2 regions of the Micromonospora sp. NBC_00898 genome follow, and region 2 is predicted to be linked to the other one. Evidence: riboswitches for the same ligand, from Rfam matches in the RefSeq annotation. Region 2 holds a riboswitch; the other holds the start of a gene.
What was found. Region 2 has a riboswitch for thiamine pyrophosphate ahead of thiE (thiamine phosphate synthase). Riboswitches for the same ligand answer to the same signal wherever they lie in the genome.
Positions count from the first base shown of each region.

Region 1: linked by a shared signal. The riboswitch ahead of OG799_RS00455 (ECF transporter S component) and the one ahead of thiE (thiamine phosphate synthase) in region 2 are both predicted to bind thiamine pyrophosphate.

Region 1 is NZ_CP108775.1:91,600-95,999, forward strand. It holds gene OG799_RS00445 (energy-coupling factor transporter transmembrane component T family protein) at 1-426, opposite strand, end outside; gene OG799_RS00450 (ABC transporter ATP-binding protein) at 485-1,900, opposite strand; gene OG799_RS00455 (ECF transporter S component) at 2,010-2,591, opposite strand; TPP riboswitch at 2,665-2,770, opposite strand; gene OG799_RS00460 (alpha/beta fold hydrolase) at 2,870-3,694, shown strand; gene OG799_RS00465 (aminoglycoside N(3)-acetyltransferase) at 3,691-4,400, shown strand, end outside.
Region 2 is NZ_CP108775.1:6,717,334-6,721,733, reverse strand. It holds gene OG799_RS32745 (thiazole synthase) at 1-512, opposite strand, end outside; gene thiS (sulfur carrier protein ThiS) at 518-718, opposite strand; gene thiO (glycine oxidase ThiO) at 709-1,833, opposite strand; gene thiE (thiamine phosphate synthase) at 1,827-2,453, opposite strand; TPP riboswitch at 2,447-2,554, opposite strand; gene OG799_RS32725 (aldo/keto reductase) at 2,937-3,899, opposite strand; gene OG799_RS32720 (ABC-F family ATP-binding cassette domain-containing protein) at 3,937-4,400, opposite strand, start outside.

The sequences.
Region 1 (4,400 bases), 710 kb from region 2:
GTTCTGAATCAGCGCGTCGGCCAGGTCGGTCGGGTCGGTGGTGGCGAAGACGATCACGCCGGGCAGCGCCACCGCGAGCATCCGCAGCACCAGCCCGAGCGCGGTCAGCAGCACCCCGGACGTCACCGTCACCGGCCCGGCCTCGACCAGCACCCGGCCCGACCGGTCCGCGGCGAACAGCACCAGCGTGACCACGATGCCGGCGGCGCCGGCCAGCAGCGGCCAGGCCCGCCGGGCCAGCACCCGGTAACGCACGCCGAACAGCGGCAGCACGGCCAGCTCGATCGCGATGGCGATCGCCGGGGCCACCGGGTCCAGGGTGGCGATCAGGACGACCGAGAAGACCAGCGCGGCGGCCAGCTTCGCCACCGGATTGCGCCGGGCCAGCGGCGCCCCGGGCGCGGCGACCGGCTCGATGACGATCATGCCGGGTGCTCCAGGGTGACGGTGCGGTCGGGGCTGGTGTTGGGTGCGGCGCCGGTCGTCATCGGCGTTCCAGGGTGACGGTGCGGTCCGCCAGTGCGGCGACGAAGTCCGGGTCGTGGGTGACGGTGACGACGCCGTGCCCGGCGTCGCGCAGCTCGGCGAAGAGGTCGACCAGTTCCCGCCAGGTCCGCCGGTCCTGGCCGAAGGTGGGTTCGTCGCAGATGAGCAGGCGGGGCGCGGTGGCGAGGGCCGTCGCCACGCTCAGCCGCCGTGCCTCGCCACCCGAGAGGGTGTACGGGTTGGCGCGGGCCAGCTTCGCCAGCCGGAGCCGCTCCAGCAGCGTGTCCACGGTGGCCTTGACGGCGGCTTCGGGCTGGCCGGTCCGGCGGGGGCCGAGCGCCAGCTCGTCGAAGACGGTGCCGGTGACGAACTGGTGCTCCGGGTCCTGGAAGACGGAGCCGATCCGCCCGGCCAGGGCGGGTGCCCGCCAGCGGTGCGGGGGAGTGCCCGCGTCCCGACCGGTGAGGGCGGCGGTGGCGGTGGCCGTGCCGGTGCCGGGGCGGAGCAGGCCGCCGAGGAGCAGGGCCAGGGTGGACTTGCCGGCGCCGTTGGGGCCGAGCACGGCGAGCGCCTCGCCGGCCCGTACGGAAAGGTCGGCGGGGGCCAGCCGGGGTGGCAGGCCGAGCCGGTCGGCGGTGATCAGCGGCTCGCCGGCCGGCGCGGTCGCGTGCCGGGGCGGCACGGTCCGACCCGGCACCCAGACGCCCTCGGCGGCGAGCGCGTCGCCGTGCGCGGCGAAGACCGCGGCGGGCGGTCCGTCGGCGCGGACCCCGCCGCCGGGTTCGAGGACGACCACCCGGTCGACCAGCGGCAGCGCCTCGGCGACCCGGTGCTCGACCAGGATCAGCGTGGTGTCGGCGTCGAGGGCGGCCGCGACGGCCCGGCGGACCAGCGCCCCGCCGGCCGGGTCGAGGTTGGCGGTGGGCTCGTCGAGCAGCAGCAGCGTGGGCCGCAGGGCCAGCGCCCCGGCCAGGGCGAGCCGCTGCTGCTCGCCGCCGGAGAGCGCGGCGGTGGGCCGGTCCCGGTGGTAGGGGAAGCCGACCCGGCGCAGCGCCTCGTCCACCCGGGGCCAGATCTCGTCGGCCGGTACGCCGCGGTTCTCCAGCCCGAACGCGACGTCGTCGCCGCAGCGGGCCATCACCAGCTGGGTTTCCGGGTCCTGGAAGACGATGCCGACGCGTTCCCGGGCCTTGCGCGGGTCGAGCCCGTCGACCTCGACGGTGCCCTCCTGCTCACCGGAGTCCTCCGCCAGCAGCCCGGCCAGCGCGCCCAGCAGCGTGCTCTTCCCCGCCCCGGACGGCCCGAGCAGCAGCACCCGCTCCCCGGCCTCGACCCGGAGATCGACCCCCCGCACCGCCCACGCCTTCCGCCCGGCGTGCCGCCACCCGAACCCCCGCAGCTCCACCGCACTCACCCGCGCCCCACCCCCTCCGGTCCGGTGATCATGAAGTTGTCGTCGCGACACGCCGCGCCGGAGGACAACAACTTCATGATCAACGCGGACTCCGGGTGGCGGGTGGCGGTCAGACGGCGGCGCGTTCGCGGCCGGCGGGGAAGCGGTCGAGGACGCCGGTGGTGGCGAGGGCGCGGGTGAGGGCGATGCTGCCGAGGCCGGCCACGATCAGGGAACTGACGGCGGTGATCAGGATGTAGGGGAGGCGGAAGCTGCCCCAGGCGGTGTCCGGGTACCAGACGAAGACGTCGTAGATCGAGGCGGCGAGCCCGGCGAGGGTGGCCCCGAGCAGCGCCACCGGCAGCCGGTAGTTGCGGTACCCGAAGGCCGCGAAGGCGAGTTCGGCCGCCGCCGCCTCCAGCGGGCCCTGCACGACCAGCGTCCAGCCCCAGCTGCTGCCGAGCGCCACGGAGACCAGGGCGGCGAAGGTGAGCGTGAAGAACGCGGCGCCGGGCTTGCGGATGATCAGCGCGCCGAGCACGGCCGGCACCAGCCAGACGCCGTACAGGACGGCCCGGCCGGGCAGCGGGATGGCGTCCGCCGGCCCGTTCCACAGCAGGCCCCAGGCCCAGAAGATGACGCCGAAGGCCACCCCGAGCACCGAGGCGATGACGATGTCGATGGTGCGCCACCGGTTGGCGGTGTTGTCCATGGTTGCTCCCAGTCCAGTGAAACGAACCAGGAGAAGACGCACGCCGCGCCCGGTGTCACCGGACGGCGGCGCGGCTGGAGGTCGACCGAACTCCCTGCGCTGGCATTACCCAGATCAGGTTCGAGGGTCTGCGGGCGGTGCCCGCACTCTCAGCGCTGTGCGCTCCCCTGTCGGATGTGAAGTTGTCTCGGCAGACGCTAGCACCGACCGGGGGTGTCGGCCCAGCAGGGCGGTCGCGCCTCCGGCCGCCGCCCGGCCCGCTGGGTAGGGTGACGATCATGCGGGTCGACGCGCGAGGTATGACGTTCGAGGTACGCACCGGCGGTCCCGAGGGCGGCGTACCCGTCCTGCTGCTGCACGGGTTCCCGCAGCACGGCGGCGAGTGGGACGACGTGGTGCCCGCGCTGCACGCCGCCGGGCTGCGGACGTACGCGCTGGACCAGCGGGGTTACGCACCGGGCGCGCGGCCGGCGGCGGTCGAGGCGTACCGGATCCCGGAGCTGGTGGCCGACGCGGCGGCGGTGCTCGACGCGCTGGGGGTGGCGTCCGCACACGTGGTGGGGCACGACTGGGGGTCGATCGTGGCGTGGGGTCTCGCCGCCGTGCACCCGGAGCGGGTACGCACCCTCACCGCGGTCTCGGTGCCGCACCCGGCCGCGATGGGGCACGCGCTCGCCACCGACCCGCGGCAGAAGGCCCGGTCGTCCTACATCGCGCTGTTCCGCAAGCCCGGCAAGGCCGAGAAGGTGCTGCTCGCCCTGAACGCCGCCGCGCTGCGCAAGCTGCTCGGCGGGGTGGGCGACGCGGCGCGGGTGGCCCGCTACGCCGACCCGATGCGCGAGCCGGGCGCGCTGACCGTCGCGCTGAACTGGTACCGGGCTATGTCGGGGGCCGACATGAAGGCCGTCGGCCCGGTGGCCGTGCCGACCACCTTCGTCTGGAGCGACCGGGACATCGCGATCGGCCGGACCGCCGCCGAGGCCTGCGCGACCCACGTCACCGGCGACTACCGCTTCGTCGAACTCGCCGGCGTCACCCACTGGATCCCCGACGAGGCGCCCGGCCCGCTCGCCGAGGCGATCCTCGCCCGGGCCGCCGCGTGATCGCGACGCCCGCGCCGGCCCGGCCGCACACCCGCGCGTCGCTCGCCGCGCAGTTCCACGAACTCGGCGTACGCCCCGGCGGTGTGCTCCTGGTGCACGCGGCGCTGCGCCCCCTCGGCTTCGTCTGCGGCGGCCCGGAGGCGATCGTGCGGGCCCTGCGGGACGTGCTGGGCCCGGACGGGACGGTCGTCGTGCCCACCCACACCCCGGAGAACAGCGACCCGGCCGGCTGGAACAACCCGCCCGTGCCGCAGGACTGGTGGCCGGTGATCCGGGCGGAGCTGCCCGGCTTCGACCCGGCGCTGACGCCGAGCCGGTTCATGGGCACGCTCGCGGAGCAGGTGCGCACCTGGCCGGGCGCGCTGCGCAGCGACCACCCGCAGGTCTCCTTCGCCGCGCTCGGCCCGGCCGCCGGACGGATCGTCGCCGACCACACCCTGACCGACATGCTGGGCGAGGGCTCCCCGCTGGCCCGGCTCCACGACCTCGACGCCGACGTGCTGCTGCTCGGCGTCGACCACGGCTCGAACACCTCCCTGCACCTGGCCGAGTACCGCTGGCCGGCGGCGCCGAGGGCGCGGGTGGGGGCCGCCGTGCGCACCGGCGACGACGGCCGGGAGTGGGTGTGGTGGGACGACGTGGACCTGGACGAGAGCGACTTCGCCCGGCTCGGCGCCGACTTCGAGGCCACCGGCGCGGTACGGCT
Region 2 (4,400 bases):
AGCCGGATGTGGTGCGGGTTGGTCACGCCCAACCCGGAACCGATCGGCGCGCCGGCCGGCATCACCGCCGCGCAGCCCGCGTCGGCCAACCGCCGGGCCAGGATCGGGTCGTCGGACGTGTACGGCAGCACGGTGAACCCGTCGGCGACCAGCTCCTCGGCGGCGCGCAGCAGCTCCACCCCGTCGGGCAGCAGCGTGCGCTCGTCGCCGATCACCTCCAGCTTCACCCAGTCGGTGTCGAACGCCTCCCGGGCCAGGTGGGCCACCTTCACCGCCTCGGCGGCGGTGTGGCAGCCGGCGGTGTTCGGCAGCAGCTTCACCCCGCACCGGTCCAGCAGGTCGAGCAACCCGCCGCCGGTGCCGGGGGCGGTGTCGACCCGGCGCAGCGCGAGGGTGACCAGTTCCGTGCCGGAGGCGCGGATCGCCTCCTCCAGCACGTGCAGGTTGGCCGCGCCGCCGGTTCCGAGGATCAGCCGGGACCCGAACGTCTCACCGGCGATCGTGCAGCTCACCGAGCTCACCCGCCCTGGGCGGCGCTGAGCACCTCGACCCGGTCGCCGTCCCGCAGCACCGTCGCCGGCCAGCCGCCCCGCGGCACCACCTCGCCGTTGACCGCGACGGCGAGCCCGCGCCGCTGGTCGGTGACCTCCCGCACCACGTCGGCCACGGTCGACCCGCCGGGCAGCTCACGCCCGGCGCCGTTGACGATCAGTTCCACGTTCGCTCCTCCTCGGCGGTGAACCGGTCGGGGGTGAAGGGGGCGAGCAGTGGATCCGCCTCCCCGGTGACGATCAGCTCGGTGACCAGGTCGGCGGTGACCGGGGTGAGCACGATGCCGTGCCGGTGGTGCCCGGTGGCGGCGAGCACGCCGGGCCGGCCGGGCAGCGGCCCGATGATCGGCGCGTTGTCCGGCGTACCGGGGCGCAGTCCGGCGGACGCCTCCACCAGGTCGTACTCGGCCAGCTCGGGCACCAGGTCGACGGCGGCCCGCAGCAGCCGCAGCACCGCGCCGGCGGTCACCTCGGTGTCGGCGCGCTCCTCGACGGTCGCCCCGACCACCACCTCGCCGCTGTTCCGGGGCACCAGGTAGACCGCCTCGCCGTCCGCGTACCCCCGGATCACGTGGCGGAAGCCCGGCGCGCCGCGATCGGGCGCGCGGAGCCGGAGCACCTGGCCCTTCACCGGCCGGACCGGCAGCCCGGTCAGCGCCGCCGCCCCGCAGCCGGCCGCCACCACGGTGACGCCCGCGTCCACGTCGGACAGCTCGGCGACCCGGCCCGGCCGCAGCGTCGCCCCGGCCCGCTCGGCCGCCGCCCGCAGCGCGGCGACCAGCCGCCGCGGGTCGACCTGGTGGTCGCCGGGGGCGGCCGCGCCGCCGCGCACCCGCGTCGCGAGCGCCGGCTCGCGGTCCCGCAGCTCCGAGGGGCGCAGCGGCGTGATCGGCAGCCCCAGCCCCTGCTGGTACGACCACAGCCGCCGCGCCTCCGCCAGGTCGTCGCCGGTGAGCCCGACCACCAGGGTGCCCTCGGTGCGGTACCCGAATCCGGCGCCGGCGGCCCCGGCCAACTCGGTGGCGAAGCCCGGCCAGCGGGCGGCGGACTCGGCGAGCAGCCCGGTCAGCTCGTGCTCCCCGAAGTACGCCTCAGCGACCGGCGCGAGCATCCCGGCCGCGACGTGCGACGCCCCGGAACCCGGCGCCGGATCGTGCACGACCACCCGCAGCCCGCGCGACGCGCAGCGCCAGGCGATCGCCAGCCCGACCGGTCCCGCCCCCACCACGGCGACGTCCGGCCGGCCGGCGCCCGTCGTGCCGGGCCGCCTCCCGCTCAGCACGTCAGCGCCCCGAGCAGCTTCGCCGTCGCCCGAGCGGGGTCGGCCGCCCCGGAGACCGCGCCGACCACCGCCACCCCGTAGGCCCCGGCGGCCCGCAGCGCGGGCACCGACGCGGCGGTCACCCCGCCGATCGCTATCACCGGCACCGCCACAGACTCGGCGACCGCGCGCACCCCCTGGGCGCCGATCGGGTCGGGCAGGCCGCTCTTGGTGCTGGTCGCGTGGCAGGGGCCCACGCCCAGGTAGCTGGCCCCCGCCGCGACCGCCTCGACGGCGCTGCCCGGCGCGCGGGCGGTCGCCCCAAGCACGGCGGCGGAGCCGAGCACCCGACGGGCCGCCCGCACCGGCAGGTCCTCCGCGCCGACGTGCCCACCGGCGGCGCCCACCGCGAGCGCCACGTGCAGCCGGTCGTTGACCAGGCACGTCGCCCCGTACGGCCGGCAGAGCGCGACCACCCGGCGGGCCAACTCGTACGCCTGGCGGTCGGTGGCGTCGTCCTCGACGCGGACCTGGACGACCAGCTCGGCGCGGGCGACCGGCAGGGCGGCGCGCAGCACGCCGAGCGGGTCCCGCCCGGGCCGGGTGTCGGTGATCAGATGCAGGCGTCCCAGGGACGGCACGGCAAACTCCTCCCTGCGCCGGCATTACCCGGATCAGGTTCGACGGTCGGGGGCTTCAGCCCCCCTCTCAGCCCGGTGCACCGGACTCCCGTGGGTCACTTGAGGCCTACCGTACGACGTTCCCTCGGATCCGCCAAGGGCGGGTGGCGGCTTTTCCCACGAACCGTCCGAACCCGACGGTGGGGGCAGCGCGTCACCGCCCGGTCACGCCATGCTGTCTGGATGCCCTCGACCGCACGTACGCCCCGGCGGTTGTCGTTCCTGCCGTTCCGGGGCGGCGCCGCCTACCTGTGGGGCGGCCGACCTCCTCGCCCGCGACGCACCGGTCACCGTGCACGCCGCACGGCCGCCCACGCCGCGCGCCACATGCGCACGCGCGGCGGGGTGGGGCGGGGCGGGGTGGGGTGGGGTGGGGTGGGGACAGCATGGTGCCCCGGCACCGTCGGGCGGTGCCGGGGCAGTTGAGGGGCGGCGAGGGCGGGCTCAGAGGATGGCGTCGAGGCCGTCCAGGTCCTCGTCGGTGGGCTGCCAGGTGCCCGCCTCGGCGTTGGCGCGTACCTGCTCGGGCGTGGTGGCGCCGGCGATCACCGAGGTCACCGCCGGTCGGGCGGCCAGCCCGCCGATGGCCACCTGGAGCATGCTGATCCCGCGCTCCGCGGCGTACGCCTCGATCGCCTCGATGGTGTCCCAGTCCGCTGCGGCCAGGCGCTGCGCGTACCGGCCGCCGCCGGAGAGCCGGCTGCCGGCGGGCGGTGCCTCGTTGCGCTTGTACTTGCCGGTGAGCAGCCCGTTGGCGAGCGGGAAGAACGGCAGCATGCCGAGGCCGAACCGCTCGCACGCCGGAATGACCTCGGTCTCGACGGACCGCTCCAGCAGGCTGTAGTGGTTCTGTGCGGAAATGAACCGGGCCCGCCCCTGGGAGGAGGCGGTCCAGTCGGCGTCGGCGATCTGCCAGCCGGCGAAGTTGGAGTTGCCGAGGTAGCGGACCTTGCCGGCGCGGACCAGGTCGTCCAGAGCGGCGAGGGTTTCGTCGATCGGGGTGCCCAGGTCGGGCTCGTGCATCTGGTACAGGTCGATGTGGTCGGTGCCGAGCCGGCGCAGCGACGCCTCGACCGCGCGGGCGATGTACCGCCGGGAACCGCGGGCGCCGAAGTCCGGCCCGTTCATGCCGTGCATGTCCATGCCGAACTTGGTGGCGACCACCACGTCGTCCCGGCGACCCTTGAGCGCCTGGCCGAGCAGTTCCTCGGAGCCGCCCTGCGGCTCGCCGTAGATGTCGGCGGTGTCGAAGAAGTTGATTCCGGCGTCGAGGGCGGCGTCGACGACCGCCCGGGTGCCGTCGAGGTCGAGCTTGCGGCCGAAGTTGTTGCAGCCGATGCCGACCACGGACACCACGAGTCCGGAGTCGCCCAGCCGGCGGTAGGTCATCTCAGTCACGAGATCCACCCTATGCCCGCCCGTCCGGCGACCGGCCCGGGAGTGGTCACCGCACGTCCCAGACCGGCTCCGCCGTTTCCACCACCTCGCCGTCGCCGCCGAACAGCACGAAACGGTCGAAGGAGCGGGTGAACCAGCGGTCGTGGGTCACCGCGATCACGGTCCCCTCGAACGCGGTCAGCCCCGCTTCCAGGGCCTCGGCGGAGGCCAGGTCGAGGTTGTCCGTCGGCTCGTCGAGCAGCAGCAGGGTCGCCCCGGACAGCTCCAGCAGCAGCACCAGGAACCGCGCCTGCTGCCCGCCGGAGAGGGTGCCGAAGCGCTGGTCGCCCTGGCCCGCCAGCTCGTACCGGCTGAGCGCGGCCATGGCCGCGTGCCGGTCCATCCCGGCGCGGTGCTCGTCGCCCCGCCACAGGATGTCGACCAGCGTCTTCGCCATCAGCTCGGGCCGGTCGTGGGTCTGCGAGAAGTGCCCGGGCCGGACCCGGGCGCCGAGCCGCACCACACCGTCGT